Regions from separate parts of the Buttiauxella sp. AC142 genome, predicted to be linked through region 2. Evidence: predicted binding sites of a transcription regulator. Region 2 holds the regulator's gene; the other holds the start of a gene.
The links. Region 2 encodes ArgR, which controls arginine synthesis, uptake and breakdown. Its sites were predicted from a motif close to ANTGAATAAAAATACANT; they were not measured.
Positions count from the first base shown of each region.

Region 1: argC (N-acetyl-gamma-glutamyl-phosphate reductase) is a predicted target of ArgR. The motif match lies at 2,780-2,797, and genes of this name have one in related genera.

Region 1 is NZ_CEEDCH010000001.1:4,689,263-4,693,691, reverse strand. It holds gene AC0IWZ_RS21885 (argininosuccinate synthase) at 1-833, opposite strand, end outside; gene argB (acetylglutamate kinase) at 864-1,640, opposite strand; gene argC (N-acetyl-gamma-glutamyl-phosphate reductase) at 1,656-2,660, opposite strand; gene argE (acetylornithine deacetylase) at 2,845-3,996, shown strand; gene ppc (phosphoenolpyruvate carboxylase) at 4,238-4,429, shown strand, end outside.
Region 2 is NZ_CEEDCH010000001.1:4,044,635-4,049,063, reverse strand. It holds gene AC0IWZ_RS18765 (NAD-dependent succinate-semialdehyde dehydrogenase) at 1-1,302, shown strand, start outside; gene AC0IWZ_RS18760 (barstar family protein) at 1,336-1,608, shown strand; gene yhcN (peroxide/acid stress response protein YhcN) at 1,677-1,943, opposite strand; gene yhcN (peroxide/acid stress response protein YhcN) at 2,060-2,323, opposite strand; gene argR (transcriptional regulator ArgR) at 2,708-3,178, opposite strand; gene mdh (malate dehydrogenase) at 3,612-4,429, shown strand, end outside.

The DNA of each region.
Region 1 (4,429 bases), 640 kb from region 2:
TAGCAGCCACGGGATTTAATCCCTACCAGACGGTTTTCTACGATATCAATACGACCGATACCGTGCTTAGAACCCATCTTGTTCAATGTTTCCAGGCACTGGAATGGCGTCATCGCTTCGCCGTTTACGGCAACGACTTTGCCTTTTTTAACGGTAACAGTAACTTCTTCAGCCTGATCTGGCGCTTCTTTAGGATCAACAGTCCAGACCCAGCAATCTTTGTTCGGTGCATTCCACGGGCTTTCCAACACGCCGCCTTCGGTAGAAATGTGCCATGCGTTTTCGTCACGGCTGTAGATTTTCTCAAGCGAAGCGGTAGTCGGAATATCACGCTCTTTCAGGTAATCCAGCAGCGCTTCACGGGAACGCAGATTCCACTCACGCCATGGCGCAACCACTTTCAAATGCGGAGCCAGTGCCGCCCATGCGGACTCGAAACGCACCTGGTCGTTTCCTTTGCCGGTCGCACCGTGGCACAGCGCATCTGCGCCCACTTTGTTTGCCACATCAACCAGCGCTTTAGCGATAAGCGGACGCGCCATAGAAGTCCCCAGCAAGTAGGTGCCTTCGTACAGTGCGCCGGTCTGCAATACCGGGTAAACATAATCGCTGATGAACTCTTCGCGCGCATCAACGACGTAACACTCGGTTGCGCCAGAACGCAGTGCTTTTTGCTCAACGCCTTGCAGGTCTTCGCGATCCTGGCCGATATCCACTACGCACGCGACCACTTCACAGCCGCCGTAGTTTTCTTTCAGCCATGGAATGATGGCAGAAGTATCCAGGCCGCCAGAGTATGCGAGAACGATTTTTTTGATTCCGTGATTTTGCATTGTCTTATCCTTCAAAAACTTAATTTTAAACTAGGCCAGAATACGGGTGCCGATGGCAACGCCGTTAAACAAAGAAGGTAACTGCTCTGCATGACGCCAGGATGCAATATCCACCGGGCGACCCAGCGTGCGTGCTGCATCCAGCGCCGCGTTAACTTTCACTATCATGCCGTCGGTAATAATGCCCTGAGCGATTAACTGCTCCGCTTTCGCCGCCGTCATTTCTGCAATACGTTGCCCTTTGCCATCCAGAATCCCGCTCACATCGGACAGCAGAATCAGGTCAGCGCCAAGCGTTGCCGCCAGCGCCGTAGCCGCCTGGTCAGCATTCACGTTCATCAACTCGCCTTCAGCTGTCACACCAATAGAGCTGACAATCGGCAGGAAGCCAGAATCTAAAAGCGTAGTAATCAGCTTTGCCGAACCCGGTTTCGCAAGTCCCACATGACCCAACGCTTCATCAAGTTTGGTCACGGTGACGCTGTCGCCATCACCGAGGCAAAGACCGACACCATTGATGCCATGCTTTTTCGCCCACGCCAACAAGGTTTTGTTCGCCGTTCCCGCCAGCGCACCGGTAATAATGTCAATCTGGTCAGCAGGCGTCACACGCAGGCCGTTTTTCTTGGTCACTGGCAGAGAGAGTTTTTTCATTAACTCATCTACCAGGCATCCACCGCCGTGCACAATAACCAGCGGGCGTTGATGGGATTCGCGGTAATTGACCAGCGCGGTAAACAGACGCTCCAGCGCTTCTTCGCTATCCAGCAGCACGCCACCTAATTTGATAATTAATGGATTCATCATGTCACCCGGCGTTAATTAAATAAGAGACTGTGTTTCGGCAAAGCCAAAACGAATATTCAGGCACTGCACGGCTTGAGCAGATGCACCTTTCAGCAAATTGTCTTCGGTGGCGACAACAATCACATGCTCGCCCTGCACGGCAAAGCCGATATCGCAAAACGGCAGGCCAACAACATTTTTTAGCGCTGGCACGCCTTTGTCGTACAGGCGCACTAACGGTTTATCTTGATAGGCCTGCTTAAAAGCGTCAGCGACTTGCTGCTGCGTCACGCCTTCTTTCAGGCGGCAAGTAATGGTCGCCAGAATCCCACGCGGGAAATTGCCCAGGTGCGGAGTAAAAATGACCGGCGTACCCAAATGCGTGACAATTTCTGGATGATGGCGATGGTTAAAAATGCCATACGGTTGCAGGCTCACTTCGCAGAAACTGTTGGATATCGCTGCCTTACGCCCTGCACCGCTCACACCACTGGTCGCATTGATCACCGGCCACTGGTTCAAATCCAGCAGACCGCCCTCAATCAGAGGTTTTAACGCCAGTTGCGAAGCCGTTGGGTAACAGCCAGGAACGGAGATCAAACTGGTTTCTTTCAGTTTGTCGCTTTCCCATTCCGCCAGGCCATAAACCGCTTGCTCAAGCAGCTCAGGATGCTGATGCGTAAAGCCATAATAGAGTTGATAAAACTTAGCATCGTTAACGCGGAATGCACCGGAAAGATCGATGACGACACAGCCTTTCGCCAGAAATTGCGGCGCCAGGTCATGGCTCACTTCATGGGCTGTTGCGAGGAACACCACGTCTACGCCGTCAGTAAATTCGCTGATATCTGACATTGGCTGTAACGGCAAGTCGACGATACCTTTTAGTTGCGGATGCAAATCAGATATCAACTTTCCTGCGTCATTACTTTGCGCTGAAACCGTCAATGCGGTTATGTTCATATTAGGATGGCGATTCAAATAGGTCACAAGTTCTGCGCCCGCATAACCGCTGGCACCAACAATCAGCGTATTCAACATCTCGGCTGTACACCTTCTTAGGTTGTGTCTGCTAAAGGTGTCAGCTGGTAAGCCATCACCCAACGTACATTTACGTGGTTAAATCCACCGGAACCAGGGGTTCCCTTATGGCAGTGAATATTGTATTTTTATTCAATATAACTGCATGATTATGTATACCAACCCGAGCTAAGGCCTGTCAACAGTGAAGATGAAATTACCTCCTTTTATCGAGATTTACCGCGCGTTGATCGCGACTCCTTCTATCAGCGCCACCGACAGCGCGTTGGATCAGAGTAATGAGTCTTTAATCAATTTACTGGCGGGATGGTTCCGCGATCTTGGATTTAATGTCGAAATCCAGGCGGTGCCGGGAACACGCAATAAATTCAATATGCTGGCGAGCACCGGAAGCGGCGCGGGCGGGTTGTTGCTGGCGGGTCATACCGATACCGTGCCGTTTGATGATGGCCGCTGGACACGCGACCCCTTCACGCTGACCGAGCACGAAAATAAACTCTACGGCCTCGGCACAGCCGACATGAAAGGCTTCTTTGCCTTTATTCTTGATGCGCTGCGCGATGTCGATGTCACGACGCTTAAAAAACCACTTTATATTCTGGCGACTGCCGATGAAGAAACGACGATGGCAGGTGCGCGTTATTTCTCTGAAACCACCAGCCTACGCCCGGATTGCGCCATCATCGGCGAACCGACCTCTTTGCAGCCAGTGCGTGCGCATAAGGGCCATATCTCGAATGCGATTCGCATTCTCGGCCAGTCCGGTCACTCCAGCGATCCGGCTCGCGGTGTCAATGCTATCGAGCTGATGCATGACGCTATCGGTCACATTATGTCGCTGAAAAACACGCTGAAAGACCGTTATCACCATGACGCTTTCACGGTGCCGTATCCAACGCTAAATCTTGGCCATATTAGCGGTGGCGATGCCGCCAACCGTATTTGTGCCTGCTGCGAACTGCATATGGATATCCGCCCGCTTCCGGGGCTGACATTAAACGATTTGAACGGTTTGCTTAATGAAGCGCTGGAACCGGTTAGCCAAAAATGGCCTGGCCGCCTGACGATTTCCGAACTGCATCCGCCAATTCCTGGCTATGAATGCGCCAAAGATCACCAGTTAGTGCAAGTGGTTGAGAAATTGCTCGGCGCGCAAACAGAAGTGGTGAATTACTGCACCGAAGCACCATTTATTCAGACGCTTTGCCCAACGCTGGTTCTGGGCCCGGGTTCTATAAACCAGGCGCACCAGCCGGACGAATACATCGAAACACGTTTTATCGAGCCAACTCGCAAACTGATCACACAGGTAGTGCATCATTTTTGCTGGCATTGAAAAATAGCGTTTATGGGGGTTTTGCCCCCTTTTTGAACGACTTTTTAGCGGATCCTCATAAGAAATGCTTATCCACGAAGTTAGTAATTAAATTTCATGAATTAGCGCAATTTATTCGTTTGCTGAAACGATTTCGTAGCAATTGACGAAAGTAGACTTACGTGGCTTTATAAAGACGGTGTTGAACCTTCACGGGTGAAATTAAATTACATATTAGATTGGATAGGGTGTCTGGGGTCATATGAACGAACAGTATTCCGCTTTGCGAAGTAATGTCAGTATGCTCGGCAAGTTGCTCGGGGATACCATCAAGGATGCGTTAGGTGAAAACATTCTTGACCGCGTAGAAACAATCCGCAAATTGTCTAAGTCCTCACGGGCTGGCAATGAAGCCAACCGCCAGGAGCTGCTAACCACGTTACAGAACCTGTCT
Region 2 (4,429 bases):
GAAGAAGCGATTGCCGCTGCGGCTAAAGCTTTCCCTGCATGGCGTGCAAAAACCGCCAAAGAACGTTCCACGATTCTCTATAAGTGGTTCCAGTTAATTATCGAGAACAAAGCCTGGCTCGGGCGCTTAATGACCACAGAACAAGGCAAACCGTTGAAAGAGGCGGAAGGCGAAGTCGAGTATGCCGCAAGTTTTATCCAGTGGTTTGCCGAGCAAGCCAAGCGTGCAAATGGTGAAATTATTCCTCCGGCGAAACCCGGTTCACGAATTTTAGCCACCCGGGAGCCTATCGGCGTAGTTGCGGCTATCACGCCGTGGAACTTCCCAATGGCAATGCTGACTCGCAAACTAGGCCCGGCGCTTGCCGCGGGTTGTACCGGCGTGATTAAACCTGCTAATAACACTCCGCTGTCTGCATTTGCATTGCTGGCTCTGGCGAAGAAAGCCGGTGTCCCAGATGGTGTACTCAACGCCGTGGCGGGGAATACGCAAGAAATTAGCGATGCAATTATGGCCAGCCGCGACGTTCGCAAAATATCATTCACCGGTTCCACTGCAGTGGGTAAAACCCTGGTGCGTAATGCGGCTGAAACAATGAAAAAGGTGTCGATGGAACTTGGCGGCAATGCGCCGTATATCGTCTTTGAAGATGCTGATATTGACGAAGCCGTGAAGGGGGCTGTCGCGAATAAATTCCGTAATGCAGGCCAGGTCTGCGTTAGCGTTAACCGTTTCTTTATTCAGGAAAAGGTCTACGACCAGTTCGTCAACAAACTCGCGGATGCCGTTAAAGCCCTGAAAGTGGGTAATGGTCTTGAAGAAGGCGTTGTTGTAGGGCCATTAATTGAAAAATCTGCGGTCGATAAAGTCCGTGAACATGTTGAAGATGCGCAGGCGAAGGGCGGAAAAGTGCTGGTAGGCGGGAAGAGTCATGAATTGGGTGGCAACTTCTGGCAACCAACGGTGATAGTGGATGCCACCGATGATATGAAACTCGCGCAGGAAGAAACCTTTGGCCCGTTGGCCGCCTGCTTCAGTTTCAAAACGGAAGAGGAAGTGATTGAGCGAGCGAATAACACACCATTTGGTTTAGCGGCCTACTTCTATACTCAGAATCTGGCCCGCGTATTCCGTGTCTCGCAAGCGATTGAAAGCGGGATGATTGGTATCAACGAATGCGCCGTTTCGACCGAGCTGGGGCCGTTTGGTGGTGTGAAAGAATCCGGACTGGGTCGGGAAGGTTCCGTGTTAGGTCTGGATGAGTTTCTGGAAGTCAAAACCTTGCATATTGGCGGGCTATAGTCACCACAATGCGAATGGGTTAGGTGGCAATCTATGAAAAAATACACCTTTGATTTTAGTCAGATAGAAGATCAGCCGGGATTCTATCGCCACTTTATCCAGGTTTTTCAACTTGAGAAAAAACAGGTTCACGATCTCGATAGTTTGTGGGATGTCGTCGTTGGGGATATTTTGCCGCTCCCGGTAGAGATTGAATTTGTTCATCTACCAGAAATGCAAAGGCGGCGGTATGGCGCTTTGATTTTGCTTTTTGACGAAGCGGAAGAGGAGCTGGAAGGGCAATTGCGGTTTAACGTGCGTGGCTAACGCTGATTTAAACCCATAAAAAAGCCCCCGCGAGCGGGGGCAAAGTCGCCAGATTTGACGACGAGGGTTTATTTATACAGTTCAGCGGTGGCGTGCCAGGTATCGCCTGAACGTGCTTCGGTAATGCGATAAGCAGAGGCACCTTCCTGAGTCGCTTTCTGTGATAATTCATGACGCATATCCATCGGCGCGCTACCCACCTGGCTTACTGAAATACTGCCCATGGACTGCATGTTTTGAGCTTGTTCGTTAGTGACCTGATGTGCGGCTGCATTAGCGCCGAAAGAGATCACGGAGAAAAGGCTAAGTGCTGCGATGGTTAATTTGGTTTTCATGATGTCTACTCCTGAATAAGTTTTTCAACGACCGGAAGGGCTTAAGTGCATTTATTGTTCTTGGGGTCGTCATTTTGTTTAAACGGTAAATCACTATTATTTATGGCTAACGACTGTTATTTGTACAGCTCAGCAGTTGCGTGCCATGCATCGCCAGAACGTGCTTCGGTGATACGGTAAGAAGAAGCACCTTGCTCTTCAGCTTTTTTATTCAACATCTGGTGCATATCCATTGGTGCGCTACCTACCTGGCTTACAGAAACGGAACCCATTGACTGAAGGTTCTGCGCTTGTTCAGCGTTGATAGAAGTGGCTGCGAATGCACCAAATGACAGCATTGAAAGCAGGCTAGCGGCTACTACTGTTGATTTCATGTTCATGGTTTTTACCTCGTCGTATTCTTTTATTGGGGTCTTCATTTCGTGACCCTCATCACAAAATCAAGTATACACTAATAACTCACAAAATTAATACCCTGCTAATTATTCTCTATGAAACTTTACAATAATAGAGGCTTTGGTTATTACGTAAAGTTATTAAAAATGGATGTATATTGCTATTTTTGTGTTAAATATAAGTAAAAACAATGGGATGTCAGACTTTGATTTTTTGTGCGGTTTATCACATAACTGGCTGATGCAAGCGAGATTTAGGCTTAGAAAGAAGGTAAAACCGGGATTTACTGACAATGGATGTGAGCAGGGGGATTGTTACGGAGGTGTTGTTCCCGTTGTTCATTCACAACGGGAATGGAGTATTAACGCTTACAGTTCTTGTTCAAACAGCACCAGAATCGCTTCATACAATTCTTTCACGGTAAAGTTTTTCGCGGGAGTGGTGAAGATAGTGTCATCCCCGGCAATGGTTCCCAGAATGCCTTCCGCTTTACCTAAAGAATCCAGCAGGCGCGCAATAAGCTGCGCAGCACCAGGACTGGTATGAATGACCACAACGGCATCGTTGTAATCAATATCCAACACCAGATTTTTTAGCGGGCTGGAAGTGGTTGGCACGCCAAGCTCTGCCGGTAAGCAATACACCATTTCCATTTTTGCGTTGCGGGTACGCACGGCGCCGAACTTTGTCAGCATGCGAGAAACTTTGGACTGATTAATATTTTCAAAACCATCGTTTTGCAATGCATGGACGATCTCGCCCTGAGAACTGAATTTCTCTTCTTTTAATAGTGCTTTGAATGCTTTGACTAATTCTTCTTGTTTTGAGGAAATACGCATAGGTTACCCATTTAAAGGTCAACAAAGATAACATTATTATGCATTTAAATGAATTATTATGCAAATGAATGGCAGGTTGTCAGCCTGAAATAATGTTATGAAAGAGGCGGATTTTATCAAATTTTGTTATCGAGGAACATGCCTTCGTCACGACTCGAAAATATGTAGGTAAGTAAATCAAATGTTATCAAAATGATGTTGTTTTGCTGCGTAGGGAGGGGTAATGTAACCGCCGTTGATGTGACAACATCAGGTTGTGACCGGGCGCTCAGGCGTCGTTTCCACCCGGTGAGTAAATGCAGCAGTAACGCTTCAGGGATGCGTAACTTCGCAAACCTTAAGCGGGAAGATTGTAATTACCCCTTCTCTGGATTATGGTCGCCACCGCATGGAGTTACGGCACCTATTTGCTAACCATAATAAGGAGTTTAGGATGAAAGTTGCAGTCCTCGGCGCAGCAGGCGGAATCGGCCAGGCGCTTGCCCTTCTACTCAAGACCCAACTGCCTTCAGGTTCAGAACTCTCTCTGTATGATATTGCACCGGTAACCCCAGGTGTTGCAGTCGATCTGAGTCATATCCCTACTGATGTGAAAATTAAAGGTTTCTGCGGTGAAGATGCTACACCAGCGCTGGTGGGTGCTGATGTCGTGCTTATCTCCGCCGGTGTCGCTCGTAAGCCAGGTATGGATCGCTCGGATCTGTTTAACGTCAACGCGGGAATCGTTAAAAATCTGGTTCAACAGATTGCTAAAACTTGCCCGAAAGCCTGTATCGGTATCATCACGAACCCGGTGAATACCACTGTTGCTATCGCAGCTGAAGTGCTGAAAAAAGCAGGTGTGTACGATAAGAACAAACTGTTTGGCGTGACTACGCTAGACATCATCCGCTCCAACACCTTTGTTGCGGAACTGAAAGGCAAACAGCCGACCGAGATCGAAGTCCCTGTCATCGGTGGCCACTCTGGCGTGACTATTCTGCCATTGCTGTCTCAGATCCCAGGCGTAAGCTTCACCGAGCAAGAAGTTGCTGACCTGACTAAACGTATCCAGAATGCGGGTACTGAAGTTGTGGAAGCGAAAGCGGGTGGCGGATCTGCAACTCTGTCAATGGGTCAGGCTGCTGCACGTTTTGGTCTGTCTTTGGTGCGTGCGCTGCAAGGCGAAAGCAACGTGGTTGAATGTGCGTATGTAGAAGGTAACGGCGAGCACGCTCGTTTCTTCTCTCAGCCATTGCTGCTGGGCAAAAA